4 regions of the Alteromonas sp. BL110 genome follow, and region 2 is predicted to be linked to each of the others. Evidence: predicted binding sites of a transcription regulator. Region 2 holds the regulator's gene; each other region holds the start of a gene.
What was found. The regulator sigma-54, encoded in region 2, starts transcription at its own class of promoters, with help from an activator protein. The targets are predictions, from matches to a motif close to GTTGGCACGNNNNTNGNNT.

Region 1 (3,195 bases), 350 kb from region 2:
GGCAACCTGTACGATGCAGCGACGTTTCTTCAAGTACACGAGTACACCAATTTGGTCCGATGGGCTAAACAACTAGAGCAGCGAGAAGGAATAAAACGTGGCCGTATTGTCAATAAGACCTGGGGCGACGACGGTCAGTTAGAAAACCGCCACAGCGCAAAAGATATTGACGACGCCCTCGCCAACACCTAAATAATGGGGTCAGAGTACATTACTTAAAGGACGGGGTCAGAGTACTTTAGTTGTTTTTATCATCTTTTTAGCATCAGAATGGCTGAAGAAGAGCATCGACAAAAAGCGGGACCAAAAAGCACTCTGACCCCAATTTTTAGATGAGTTCGGCGACACTCTTTAAGTAGGCTTGTTGAAGTGGTGTGAAATCCCATTCGTTTAGGGCTTCATCGAACTCAAAGTCGCCCACACGGGCTTGCCACCTCTCTGTAGGTGCGGTTGCCCAGTTTTTCATATACACCAGCTTTCCATGCAGGCAGTGTAATACTTCACGTTTTGTTGGTTCTGCCTCACCGTAAGCTACATGCTCCGAGACAATAGCGCCTTCTTCACAGTCTTGGTCAAAAAATACAAAGCCGCGATAATTTCCGCTTTCAGTAATGGTAATAAGCGAAGCATATTCTTTGCTGTCGGATACTTTTCTCAGTGCCGGCAAATAGCCATCGACTCGCTTAATTTGAAGCCCTTGTGATTTGTTATGCCACTGCCAACCAGAACTGCCCATAAACGCTAGCTCATTGTTCTTGTCGTCAATATGAACAAGGGTTTCGAAGGTGTTCCAAGACGCAAAGATAATGATGCTTAACATAATAAAACCGGTAATGAATATGAGTGGCTTTGTCATTACGCAAGCCCTTAGTATTTGACGAACTGTTGTTTCTTTATTTACGGACAAAAGCTAACGCTAGACCTTTATTGCAAAAAAGTAATATGTAGAGGAGTGGACGTGCCGCAGCCTTAAGGCGCCCTAGTGCTGAATTCATAGCTAGAGAGGCTTAATACTAGTGTCTCTTTTTTATTTTAACATCAACTAAAGTTGCATTTTTTAGGTGCAAGGCTGTCAAGAAAATATACAAAAAAGTCGTGTTAAAAATATGTAAATCATTGAAGTGCATGAGTTTATTAGAGTTTCAAAGTTGGTGTGATTTTTGCTTTTTAAAGCCAAAAATGGTACGCTAACAGAACCATTTTCATTTCCGAGTATTTTAGGCAGCGTCCTTAAAGGACTAGCGCTTTTTCTAGTTTCGCTAACACGTTGGGTAGTCGTTTTATGCGTTTTGCACTTTTTTTTGTTTTTTGCGTTGTTCAATTCACCGCTGTAGCGGCTGAAACCGCCAGCACGAGTACAACGACATCGAATGTGCTCGGCACTTATAATCTTATTTTGCTAGAAGATTACAACTTCCAAGGTGGAGATGTTGAAGGACAGGCATTTATTGGCGGAAATTTGAACGCTCAAGGACGCACTGCTGAGTTTGGTAGTCGGTTAGCCAATACCGACACAGCTATTGATGCGGTTACCATTGTAGGTGATGTCAACGCGAATGGTATTCGGGTGCTTAGAGACAATAATCTCGTCTACGGCGGGGCCTTAAATACATCGACGGTAGAATTGAACGACGGTGATGACGGTCAGGCTATTTATAACCCCGATGTGTCTATTACCGACATTGCTAATTCTTTATACGCAGATACTGCTTACTACTCAAGCCTTACAGAAAATGGAACATACAGCAACGGCACGTTTAATTATACAGGTATTGATGAAATTGCTGTGTTTAATGTTTCAGCCAGCGAAGTGTTTGCCCAGAACAGTTCATTAAACTTAATTGCAGGCAGTGCTGAAACTATTATCATTAATGTGTCTGCCAGCGACTTGCAAGGCAAGAACATTGTTATTGGTGGTGGCGTAAACAGTACAGGTGATTTCACCCAGCAAAGTTACTATTCTAATATTTTGTGGAATTTTTATGATGCTGAAAGCATTGATTTCAATAACCTGAATGTAAAAGGGTCTGTACTTGCGCCTTTTGCAGACACTACAGGCGGGTCATCATTTGACGGCGCCTTCGCGTCTGAGTCTTACACTGGGGCTCGTGAGTTTCATAACTTTGTATTTAACTATGAACGTGAAACGAATGTTGTTGAAGTTCCAGAGCCCCACTCAAGCTTGTTCTTGATACTTATCGCCAGTATATTGATGGTTACACGCAGGCTTAAAGTAACCCGTTAAATAATGAGAAAACGAATTTGTGTAAGTGTTTTTAGTTTCATACTTACACTTTCATTCACGGCATTAGCCAATGCTGATCAAAAAGATACTGCGAGTGTAGATTATGAATCTGCCATTGTTAGTTATGAAGCCAAAGCTTTCAACGACGCGTTTATCCATATAAAGAATGTGCTACAAGCTAACCCCGATTATCTTCCTGCACACCTACTTTTAGCCAATCTTTATTTCGAAACAGGGTTGTGGGAACAAGCCCACAACACCTATTTACATGCCTATGAAAAAGGTGCGGACCCCAATTTGGTGTTGCCTAATTGGTCCAGAGTATTGGTGCGCCTGCAAAAGTCAGAGCAAATACTAGCCATAGACGTATCTACCGACTTATCTAAGGCCCACTTGGCACAATGGCGCGCTACTCGTGCTGAAGCGTGCCTGATTGAATCGAGACGGCTATGTGCCCAAAGGGAATATGATGAATTGCTTACCCAATTACCAGAGCATCCCCTGGGATTAAACGGCTTGGCCTTGTTGGCCATTGAGGATGGTCAATATAAACAGGCAGATACCTTGCTTCAACGCTCGCTTGCTGAGGACGACAGTCAAGCCTTCACATGGTGGGCGCTTGGCCGTCTTGCAAGTGCAAGAGGGGATGTGCTGCTGTCACAGCGTTATTTCAACAACGCCTATCGAATTTCGCCCAATAACGCGAAAATTGCACGAAGTTTAATTGATGCTTATTTGGCCATAGCCGATTTGGACGCTGCGTTATTAGTCACCGAAGATTTGTTATTGGAAACGGAAGATGACTTATACTTAATGTTTGTCAATAGTTGGCTTACTAGCCAGATAGATGCCTTATCTAATATTCGCCCTCAACTAGAGCAAATCGATCAGCGTTTATCTATCGTGCCAGAAGAAATGATGATAGCGGAACCTTCCTTGCTCTATTTGCG
Region 2 (3,195 bases):
GACGGCACGCCAGTATCAGCAAAAGCCAATGAAATTCGTTATGAGGTGGTCAATCGTACTATTTCTTTGGCGGGCAACGCTGAACTACAGCAAGATACCAGCAAAGTGCAAGGTGATAAGATTACATTCGATATGATCACTGAACAATTACTTGCCACTGGTGGCGCCGGAAAAGATGGTGAAGGTCGTGTAACCACAGTGTTTACCCCGGACACCATTCGTAAGACATCATCTAAGAATGACAACGAGGACAATGAATAGCAATGGCAACTTTGAGCGCTAAAAACCTTGCTAAATCGTATAAATCACGACAAGTCGTTCGCGATGTAAGCCTTTCAGTGTCTACTGGACAAATTGTAGGTCTTCTTGGCCCCAACGGCGCTGGTAAGACCACTACTTTTTACATGATTGTAGGTTTGGTCAACTTAGACAAAGGTAAGATTGAAATTGATGATAATGAACTTACTCACCAGCCTATGCATGAGCGTGCACGCCGCGGTATAGGCTACCTCCCGCAAGAGGCATCAATTTTTAGAAAGCTTACGGTACATGAAAATATCATGGCCATATTGCAAACCCGTAAAGATTTAAATTCACAACAGCAAGAAGAAGAAGCAGATGCCCTACTTGATGAATTTAATATCAACCATATACGTAATAGTACGGGGATGAGTTTGTCGGGGGGAGAGCGTCGTCGCGTAGAGATTGCTCGAGCTTTGGCAGCAAAACCACAATTTATTTTGTTAGACGAACCATTTGCTGGTGTTGATCCAATATCAGTTAATGATATAAAGAAGATAATACAGCATCTTCGCGATAGGGGGATTGGTATCCTTATCACGGACCATAACGTGCGCGAAACATTGGATGTTTGCGAAAAAGCGTACATTGTGAGTCATGGCGAGCTTATTGCGCAAGGAACAGCAGAACAGGTTTTAAGTAATCAGAAAGTAAGGGATGTATACCTAGGCGAACAATTCAGGCTATAGTTAGTGTAACCGAATTGTCATTTTTCAGTTTCGCTCTGGTATATTCAATTTAGAGCATTTAAATAAGACGTAGATGAAACCATCTTTACAGCTAAAATTTAGCCAACAACTTACAATGACACCTCAGTTGCAGCAGGCCATCAAGCTTCTGCAGCTTTCTACGCTTGATCTCCAACAAGAGATTCAAGAAGCACTCGACTCTAATCCGCTACTTGAGGTGGAAGAAGGTAACGACGAGCCGCCAGTAGAAAAGAACAATGTCGAGAGTGATGATAGTGGTGCTGAAGCGACTGCTTCTGCCTCAAGCGATACGCTTGAAGCTGGTGATGCACTAGAGAAGAATGATCTTCCCGATGAGCTACCTATCGACAGCACTTGGGATGAGTATTATTCCGCTTCTTCTGCACCCGCACCGGGTCCATCTAATGATGATGAACAGATTTTCCAAGGTGAGACTACCGAAGATATTCAAGAGCATTTGCTTTGGCAAATGCGCCTCACTCATTTTTCAGATACCGACCGCGCCATTGCCACAGCAATCATTGATTCCATTGATGAATCAGGTTACTTAACTGTTACCCTTGACGATATCTTAGAAGCTGTCAACGACGATGATTTAGAAGAGCCTATTGAGATGGACGAAATAGAGTGCGTGCTTAAACGCATTCAAATGTTCGACCCTATTGGATCAGGTTCTCGTACGCCGCAAGAATGTCTTATGGTGCAATTGCGCCAATTTTCAGAGGACACACCTTGGCTTACTGAAGCGAAGCAGCTTATTGAGGAATATTCAGACTTACTAAGCAGTAAAGACTATCGCACGCTAATGCGTAAGAGCCGATTGAAAGAAGATCAGCTACGTGAAGCAATGCGTTTACTTCAAACCTTGAATCCTCGCCCAGGTAGTGCTTTAGTTACTAAAGAGCCTGAGTACGTTATTCCCGATGTCTCAGTAACTAAGAAAAATGGCCGTTGGGTGGTTGAGCTGAACCCCGATAGCCTGCCTAAATTAAGCGTAAACCAACAGTACGCAGCCATGAGTCGCCGTGCTAAGAACAGTAGCGATTCACAATTCATCCGCTCACACATGCAAGAGGCTAAGTGGTTCATCAAGAGTCTTGAATCTCGCAACGATACCTTAATGAAGGTTGCAAATTGCATTGTGCAGCAGCAAATGGGTTTTTTTGAGCACGGCCCGGAAATGATGAAACCAATGGTGCTTAATGATGTCGCAGAAATGGTAGATATGCACGAATCGACTATTTCGCGTGTGACAACGCAAAAGTATATGCATACGCCCCGTGGTATCTTCGAATTGAAGTATTTTTTCTCAAGCCACGTTGCAACCGAGTCAGGTGGTGAATGTTCATCTACAGCGATTCGGGCATTGATCAAGAAGTTAGTGGCTGCGGAAAATCCTGGTAAGCCGCTAAGTGATAGCAAGATTGCTTCGTTGTTGGCTGAGCAAGGCATAAAAGTCGCTCGGCGAACAATAGCAAAATACCGGGAATCGTTATCGATCCCGCCGTCGAACCAACGCAAGAGCCTTATTTAAACGGGCTCAACAATATAAGGAAGACGAAATATGCAAATCAACCTTACTGGTCATCATGTCGAAATCACCGACTCTTTGCGTAATTATGTCGATACGAAGTTCAGCAAACTTGAACGTCACTTTGATCACATTTCTAATGTGCATGTCATCCTGAACGTTGAAAAATTAAATCAAAAAGCCGAAGCGACCGTTCATTTAAGTGGCGCTGAAGTATTCGCATCCTCAGAAAATACCGACATGTATGCGGCGATTGACAGCATGGTTGATAAACTCGACCGGCAGGTAATCAAGCATAAGGAAAAACTGAAAAAACATTAGTAGTTAATTGAGCATGGATATACAAGCCATCGTAAGTCTGGACCGCACCGAGTGTGCGGTTCAGTGTAATAGTAAAAAGCGAATTCTTGAGATCATCGCTGATATCGCTGCCAAGCAAAACGATAACATCGACCAGGCAACCGTTTTAAATAGCTTAATGGCTCGAGAACGTATGGGTAGCACGGGTATTGGCAACGGCATTGCACTCCCCCACGGTCGCCTCGCTGGTCTTGAAAAGGTAATAGCAATAGTTGTAACTAGCACACCAGCTATCAACTTTGATGCCCTAGATGAAAAGCCTGTAGATATATTTTTTGCGCTGCTCGTTCCTGA
Region 3 (3,195 bases), 1.6 Mb from region 2:
TTACCCAATACCATACCGAAACAATGATAAAGCGGTACGGGTATGCAAAGTTTATCTTTATGCGTAAATCTCATTGCTTCTGATACTAATAAACCATTATTCAATATATTGCGATGAGTGAGTGTTGCGCCTTTCGGGTTACCAGTCGTACCTGAGGTAAATTGAATGTTGATGTTATCATCGGCATTTAATGTCGTTTCAATGGCTGATAGCTGAGATCGTAGAGCATCAGTAGGCTCTATTTGGAGTTTTGAAAACGCCTGCAAGCCGTCTTCATGGGTTTCACCGATAGTATATACATGCTTAAGAGAGGGGAGCTTCGAGAGCGATAGCGCCGCGTCCGTCTGACTCTGGCCCCCGGTATCTAGTTCCGGGGCTAATTCTTTCAAAATGGCGATGTAGTTTGACTGTTTAAAAGACTGTGCCATCACTAAGTGCTTTACCCCGACATTGTTAATAGCAAAGGCTAATTCATCTGGGCGATAAGCGGGATTGAGACATACCATAATCGCGCCAATTCTTGCCGTTGCCATTTGTACAAGCGACCACTCAATGTTATTTGGAGACCATATCCCCACACGGTCACCGGGCTCTACGCCATTAGCAAGTAAACCACAGGCCACTCGTTCTACTTCACGCCAGTATTGCTGATAGGTCCAGTGAACACTTTGGTGCTTTACGATGATCGCTGGGTTATCGGCATAATTGTCGACAACCTTTTTAAAGTATTGGCCAATTGTTAGCGTGGTGAGTTCGGCATTGCTTGGACCGCTAAACTCACTTATTTGTAGTGGAAGTGCAGTGTCTGGCTGTATCTTTGATTCCATTACTTCTTGCCTCCATGTGCATACGCATATGATTTAAATGTTAATTTAGATAATCGCCATCATGATTTTTAGGAAAAAGTACACAATAACAATCTTCGCGCTTATTACAGAGTGCGCTATTGAATAAACAAAATATTTAATCTTTATTAACAATATGGTTGCAAACGCGTTTTGTCGACAAGATGTTAGTCGTATACGGCGCTGTTTAACGAAAAATATTAACGTTTCGTCGCAGCTCATTATCTGATTGGAACAACTAGCGGATTTAACGGAGCTTATTTGTTGGGAGAAAATAAAAAGCCCCGCATTTTCCGCGGGGCTACATAGTTGGGAATACTATGCGTTACTTAGTTCATTTATTCTGATTCAATCTCTTCAAAATAGGTACGGTATTCCATACGGGTTATGTATGAATCACCATCTTCATCCATTGAGTCGAAGTCGCCCTCAACATCAGCTACTTCTAGTTCTTTTTCACTGATTTTACCGTCGCTGTCCATATCGATTTCAGTAAACTTAGAGTTAGCTGTTGCAGACATCTCAGTACGCAGTTCTTTATTTTTTTCCGAAATCATTTCGTTATCAGCTTTAGAAAACAGCGCTGGATTGCCTTCTTCAGTTAGCACTGCATCTGTTGTTCCTTCTGCTTGAACTTGTGTAATAACCTCATCACTGAACATAGAGGGTTTTTCATCAACAAATTTGTTGAACTCTGCGCGGCTAACCATACTGTCGCCGTCGGTATCCATTTTTGCTACTAATTTGCTGTCAATAGAACCTGACGATTCTGAACCTACTATGTAGCCATTACCGTCTTGGTCGAGCGCATTAAAGCTCTTTGAAATTTTTTCTTCATGATGGCCTGCGAATGCTGACGCAGAAAGTGTAGCTGCAACAACAGCACTAGTAATCATACTTAACTTTGTGATCTTCATAATCAAATTCCTTCTGTTTCTCTTTGCGAACACGGGCTATCAATTGCCCTAATCACTAAATTGAACGCATGTTGATTGAAGTTAATACTTCACATCAACCTATTTAGCTACTCACAAATATCTTATTCACTTGTCGTGCCAATGAGATAAGTCATTGAAAATATGAGTAATAGAAAAAATGGGAATAGATTTAGAGTGTAACGTTTTTGTTAATTTGTCACGAAGCCTGAAAGATCTTCATACAAATGAACGGTGTCAAAACAGGGATAGTTGAGTGTTAGCTATGCGTTCAAAACTAAGGGATAACATTGGCAATATGCTATCAGCTATGGGTTTTATTTGTTTCTCTATATAGTGGTCATAGTCAATCGGGGCAGAAATAGTTTCTATTGTTTGTGGCCCTTGTACTGTGATTACATAGGCTATAGACGTATTAGATTGGTAGCGAAGTGGTAAACCCTGCTTCTCAAATAGCTTGTCGGCCCGTCTTGCCGCTTTTACATGAGGGGGAAGGGATTTAACGTACGATGAAAGAGGTTTTCTGAGTCGTTTTTTATATACCAAATCGTCATCCATCTTCCCTGATTTTACTGCGTTTAGCGTTTTATTGATGTATTGCTCAACAGGTTCATTGGCAAACACTCTTTTGTATAGTTCGTATTGGAACATTTTAGCAAGCACTGTCCAATCCGAACGTACGTTCTCTAAGCCTTTAAAGATAAGCTCACCATTTTTCATCCCTGCGTAGCGTTTTTTACTACCTTCCGAAGACCCACGAATTGTTGGCATAAAAAAGGTAGAAAAGTGAGATTCGAACTCAATTTCCAAATGGCAATCAATGGCGAATTTGCGCTTAAGTAACTCAGTCCACTTCTGATTAATAATTTTGGCGAGCTCGCGACCTGTTTCACAAGGTGAACCTAATGCAGTATTCCCTTCAACATGCACAAAAGTTGAATCGGTATCACCGTAAATAACTGTATAGCCTAGTTCCTCAATCCAACTCGCGGTAGTTTGCATAATCTCATGCCCTCGCAAGGTAATTGAACTCGCAAGACGGGGATCGTAGAAAGGACAGCCTCCACTACCAAGCACTCCGTAGAAGGAGTTCATTAATATCTTAATTGCTTGAGATCGAGGTGCGTCTTTCTGTTTTTTGGCTTCGTCACGCTGAAGCCAAAGGTTTTCAATGATTGAAGGCAGAAAATGAAATTCACGGCTAAATACTGCACTTTTGAAGCCTTCTATCGCAGTAGCTGGAGACTTGAGGCCTTCTGCGAGCCCTAACGGGTCGATTTTGAACGTTCGAATAATAGAAGGGTATAGGCTCTTAAAATCGAGTACTAGAACATCTTTGTACAGGCCAGGCTGGGAGCGCATGACATAACCGCCAGGACTCGCTAAACCGCCATTTTCAGGCCTCACTCCAGCGA
Region 4 (3,195 bases), 260 kb from region 2:
GGCTTCCCAGTTAACTCTGATGGTACAAGCGCATCGGTTGCTCTAAGTACCACTGAGCCAGTGCGTATTCCCGATTCATCAGGTTCACCTGCGCAAACTTCAGAAGTTGATCTTCGTATGAATTTACCGGCCGGAGATGCTGCGCTAGATCCGCAAGATTTTGACCCAGAAGATCCGTTAACTTACAACGCGGCAACGTCAGTCACTGTATATGACTCTTTAGGTGATAGTCATGTAATGACTTACTACTTTATCAAGGATAATGCCGCAGGTGTAGATAACGAATGGTATGTTGCCACTGCAATCGACGATACCCTTGTGGATATGACTGATTCAACAGGTGCTGATACCGACCCTACTACAGCAGTTAACTCGGTAGGCGGTAATACAGGTAACGCAGTAACCGCATCTAAACTTATTTTCTCTCAAGGTGGTGATTTTTCTGGTATGGAAACGCCAGATGGCTTACCAACGCTAGATTTTAAAATGCAAACTGAAGCATTGGGTGCGGGTATTCTTGCAAATGGTTCGGATCCTACGCAGCAGATAAGCATAGACTTTAATCTTGATGTAAATAGCGCCACACCTAATGAACCGACTCAGTTTGCATCAGCCTTTGAAGTAACCTCACTAGAACAAGATGGTCTGCCAGTAGGCCGACTAACAGGTATCGATATCGGCCCCGATGGCTTAGTTCGTGCTACCTTCTCTAACGGTACATCTGAACCTATTGTTCGCGTTGCACTCGTTCGTTTCTCTAATGAGCAGGGCCTAACGCAAGAAAGCAGCACGCAGTGGAAAGAGAGTATTCTTTCGGGTGAGGCTCTAGCAGGTGAAGCAACAACCGGTACTTTCGGTGAGATTAATTCATCGGCCCTTGAACAAGCCAACGTTAACCTGACCACTGAGCTAATCGACATGATCATAGCTCAGCGTAACTTCCAGGCTAACTCTAGAGCACTTGAAGTGAACAACTCACTGAACCAGACTATTCTGAACATTCGATAGTTAAGGTAAAGGGCCGTTTATTAGAATATAAAAGCGGCAATACGTTGGCGTGTAAGCCTTCCATTATTACCGATATTTACAAGAGCCGCCCAACAGCGGCTCTTTTATTTTCCTTTAAATATCAACTTAATACCTTTCATATTTTCTAACTGACGTAAAAATCCACAGATTGGCATCGCCTTTGCAAAATCTTGTTTAAGGTTTAATCAGAGTCAAAAGTCAGTCATGGACAAACTTCTCTACATTTCAGCGAGTGGCGCATCCCAGGACCTATTAGGAACGGGGATTAGGGCCAATAACTTAGCTAACGCACAGACCACCGGATTTAGAGCTCAATTAGAGCAAGCGAGATCGATGCCGGCTTACGGCGAAGGTTTGCCAACCCGCGTGTTCTCTATGACTGAAAGCCCGTCAAATAACTATGAATCGGGCCCTATGATTAAAACGGACAGAGATTTAGACGTAGCCATTCAGGGGGATGGTTGGTTTGCGGTACAAGATAAAAATGGGCAAGAAGCTTATTCCCGTGATGGCAACTTCAAACTGGGCGACGACGGAATTTTGACAGACATTCACGACCGTGTGGTGCTAGGTGACAACGGGCCAATTTTTTTACCTGTACCACTTGATAACCTAAACATTGCCGCCGACGGCACTTTGTCCATGAGGCAGTTAGGCGCCCCTGCCAATGTTATTGAGGAAGTAGGCCGGCTTAAGTTAGTTTCTCCAAACTACGCTGATATGGAGCGAGGCACCGACGGCTTATTTAGAATGGAAGATGGTTCTATTGCGCCTGCTAATGCAAACGTCAAAGTGATGTCTGGCATGCTTGAAGGCTCAAACGTTAATGCTGTTGAAGAAATGGTCGACATGATAAGTCTTCAGCGCCATTACGAACTACAAGTCAAAATGATGAAGCAAGCTGAAAAGCTAGATCAAAGTGGCAATTCGTTGCTACGCATACTGTAAACGAATTTTTATTATCGTTGCCCCATGAGCAACGTCGGAGGTTAACATGCATCCAGCACTGTGGATTAGTAAAACCGGATTAGACGCCGCACAGACCGATGTGGCAGTGGTATCTAACAACCTAGCAAACGCATCAACCGTAGGCTTTAAAAAAGACCGCGCAGTATTTGAAGATTTGCTTTATCAGAATATCAATCAGCCGGGCGGTCGTTCCTCTGCTGATACAGAGTTGCCTTCTGGATTAATGCTTGGTTCAGGTTCAAAAGTGGTCGCTACGCAAAAAGCACATACGCAGGGTAACTTGCTCACCACTGAAAACGCGTTGGATATGTCAATTCAAGGCCGTGGCTATTTTGAAATATTACAGCCCGACGGCACTATTGCTTACTCAAGAAACGGTCAGTTTTCACTTAATGACCAAGGCCAAATTGTTACCTCTGGCGCTGGCTTCTTACTGCAGCCTGAAGTGGCTGTTCCAGAAGATGCACAGCAAATCACTATTTCTCAAGATGGTGAAATAAGCGTGAGCATTCGCGGACAAGCGGAACCCCAGGTATTGGGGCAAATGAATATCTCTGACTTCGTTAATCCAACGGGCCTTCAGCCAATCGGACAAAACCTGTTCGTGGAAACTGCATCTAGCGGAGCGCCAATTCAAGGTGTTCCCGGTCTTCAAGGACTAGGCTACATCTCTCAAGGCACGTTAGAAACGTCTAACGTAAACGTGACCGAAGAGTTGGTGAACCTAATCGAAAGCCAGCGCTTGTACGAAATGAACTCGAAGGTTATTTCGTCAGTTGACCAAATGCTTGGTCAAGTTATTCAGCAACTTTAATAGGTAGCGTCATGCGTATTTTAGGTTTATCTGCTGCATTACTGATTCTTGGTGGTTGCGCCAGTACAAGCGAACCGCCTGTTCAGGCGAATGATCCCTCGTTTGCGCCAGTAGTGCCAGATTACCCGCGTGAGACTGTGGTTGAAGATGGGTCATTGTTCCGTTCACATATGGCAAACAGTTTGTATTCTGATGTTACCGCGAGAAGAGTTGGCGATATTATCACAGTAACCCTTAACGAAAGTACGTCTGCGAGTAAATCTGCAGACACTTCTACAGCCAAAGATACCAATGTAAACCTAGACACTATAACGGGTCTTGGCGGTCAGGCTGTAAATATTGGCGGTCAATCTATTCAGTTAGGCATTGGCTCGTCACGCGAT

Region 1: D1814_RS05545 (choice-of-anchor A family protein) is a predicted target of sigma-54. The motif match lies at 1,148-1,166, and genes of this name have one in related genera.
Region 3: D1814_RS11045 (EF-hand domain-containing protein) is a predicted target of sigma-54. The motif match lies at 1,887-1,905, and genes of this name have one in related genera.
Region 4: D1814_RS02950 (flagellar basal body rod protein FlgF) is a predicted target of sigma-54. The motif match lies at 1,177-1,195, and genes of this name have one in related genera.

What each region holds. Positions count from the first base shown of each region.
Region 1 covers NZ_CP031967.1:1,269,545-1,272,739, reverse strand. Annotated here, with positions in the region: gene yghU (glutathione-dependent disulfide-bond oxidoreductase) at 1-192, shown strand, start outside; gene D1814_RS05550 (hypothetical protein) at 329-856, opposite strand; gene D1814_RS05545 (choice-of-anchor A family protein) at 1,283-2,245, shown strand; gene D1814_RS05540 (tetratricopeptide repeat protein) at 2,249-3,195, shown strand, end outside.
Region 2 covers NZ_CP031967.1:916,015-919,209, forward strand. Annotated here, with positions in the region: gene lptA (lipopolysaccharide transport periplasmic protein LptA) at 1-261, shown strand, start outside; gene lptB (LPS export ABC transporter ATP-binding protein) at 264-989, shown strand; gene D1814_RS03975 (RNA polymerase factor sigma-54) at 1,063-2,544, shown strand; gene hpf (ribosome hibernation promoting factor) at 2,575-2,862, shown strand; gene ptsN (PTS IIA-like nitrogen regulatory protein PtsN) at 2,876-3,195, shown strand, end outside.
Region 3 covers NZ_CP031967.1:2,543,442-2,546,636, forward strand. Annotated here, with positions in the region: gene D1814_RS11040 (AMP-binding protein) at 1-827, opposite strand, end outside; gene D1814_RS11045 (EF-hand domain-containing protein) at 1,184-1,762, opposite strand; gene D1814_RS11050 (DNA polymerase II) at 2,018-3,195, opposite strand, start outside.
Region 4 covers NZ_CP031967.1:658,467-661,661, reverse strand. Annotated here, with positions in the region: gene flgE (flagellar hook protein FlgE) at 1-1,008, shown strand, start outside; gene D1814_RS02950 (flagellar basal body rod protein FlgF) at 1,234-1,977, shown strand; gene flgG (flagellar basal-body rod protein FlgG) at 2,024-2,812, shown strand; gene flgH (flagellar basal body L-ring protein FlgH) at 2,824-3,195, shown strand, end outside.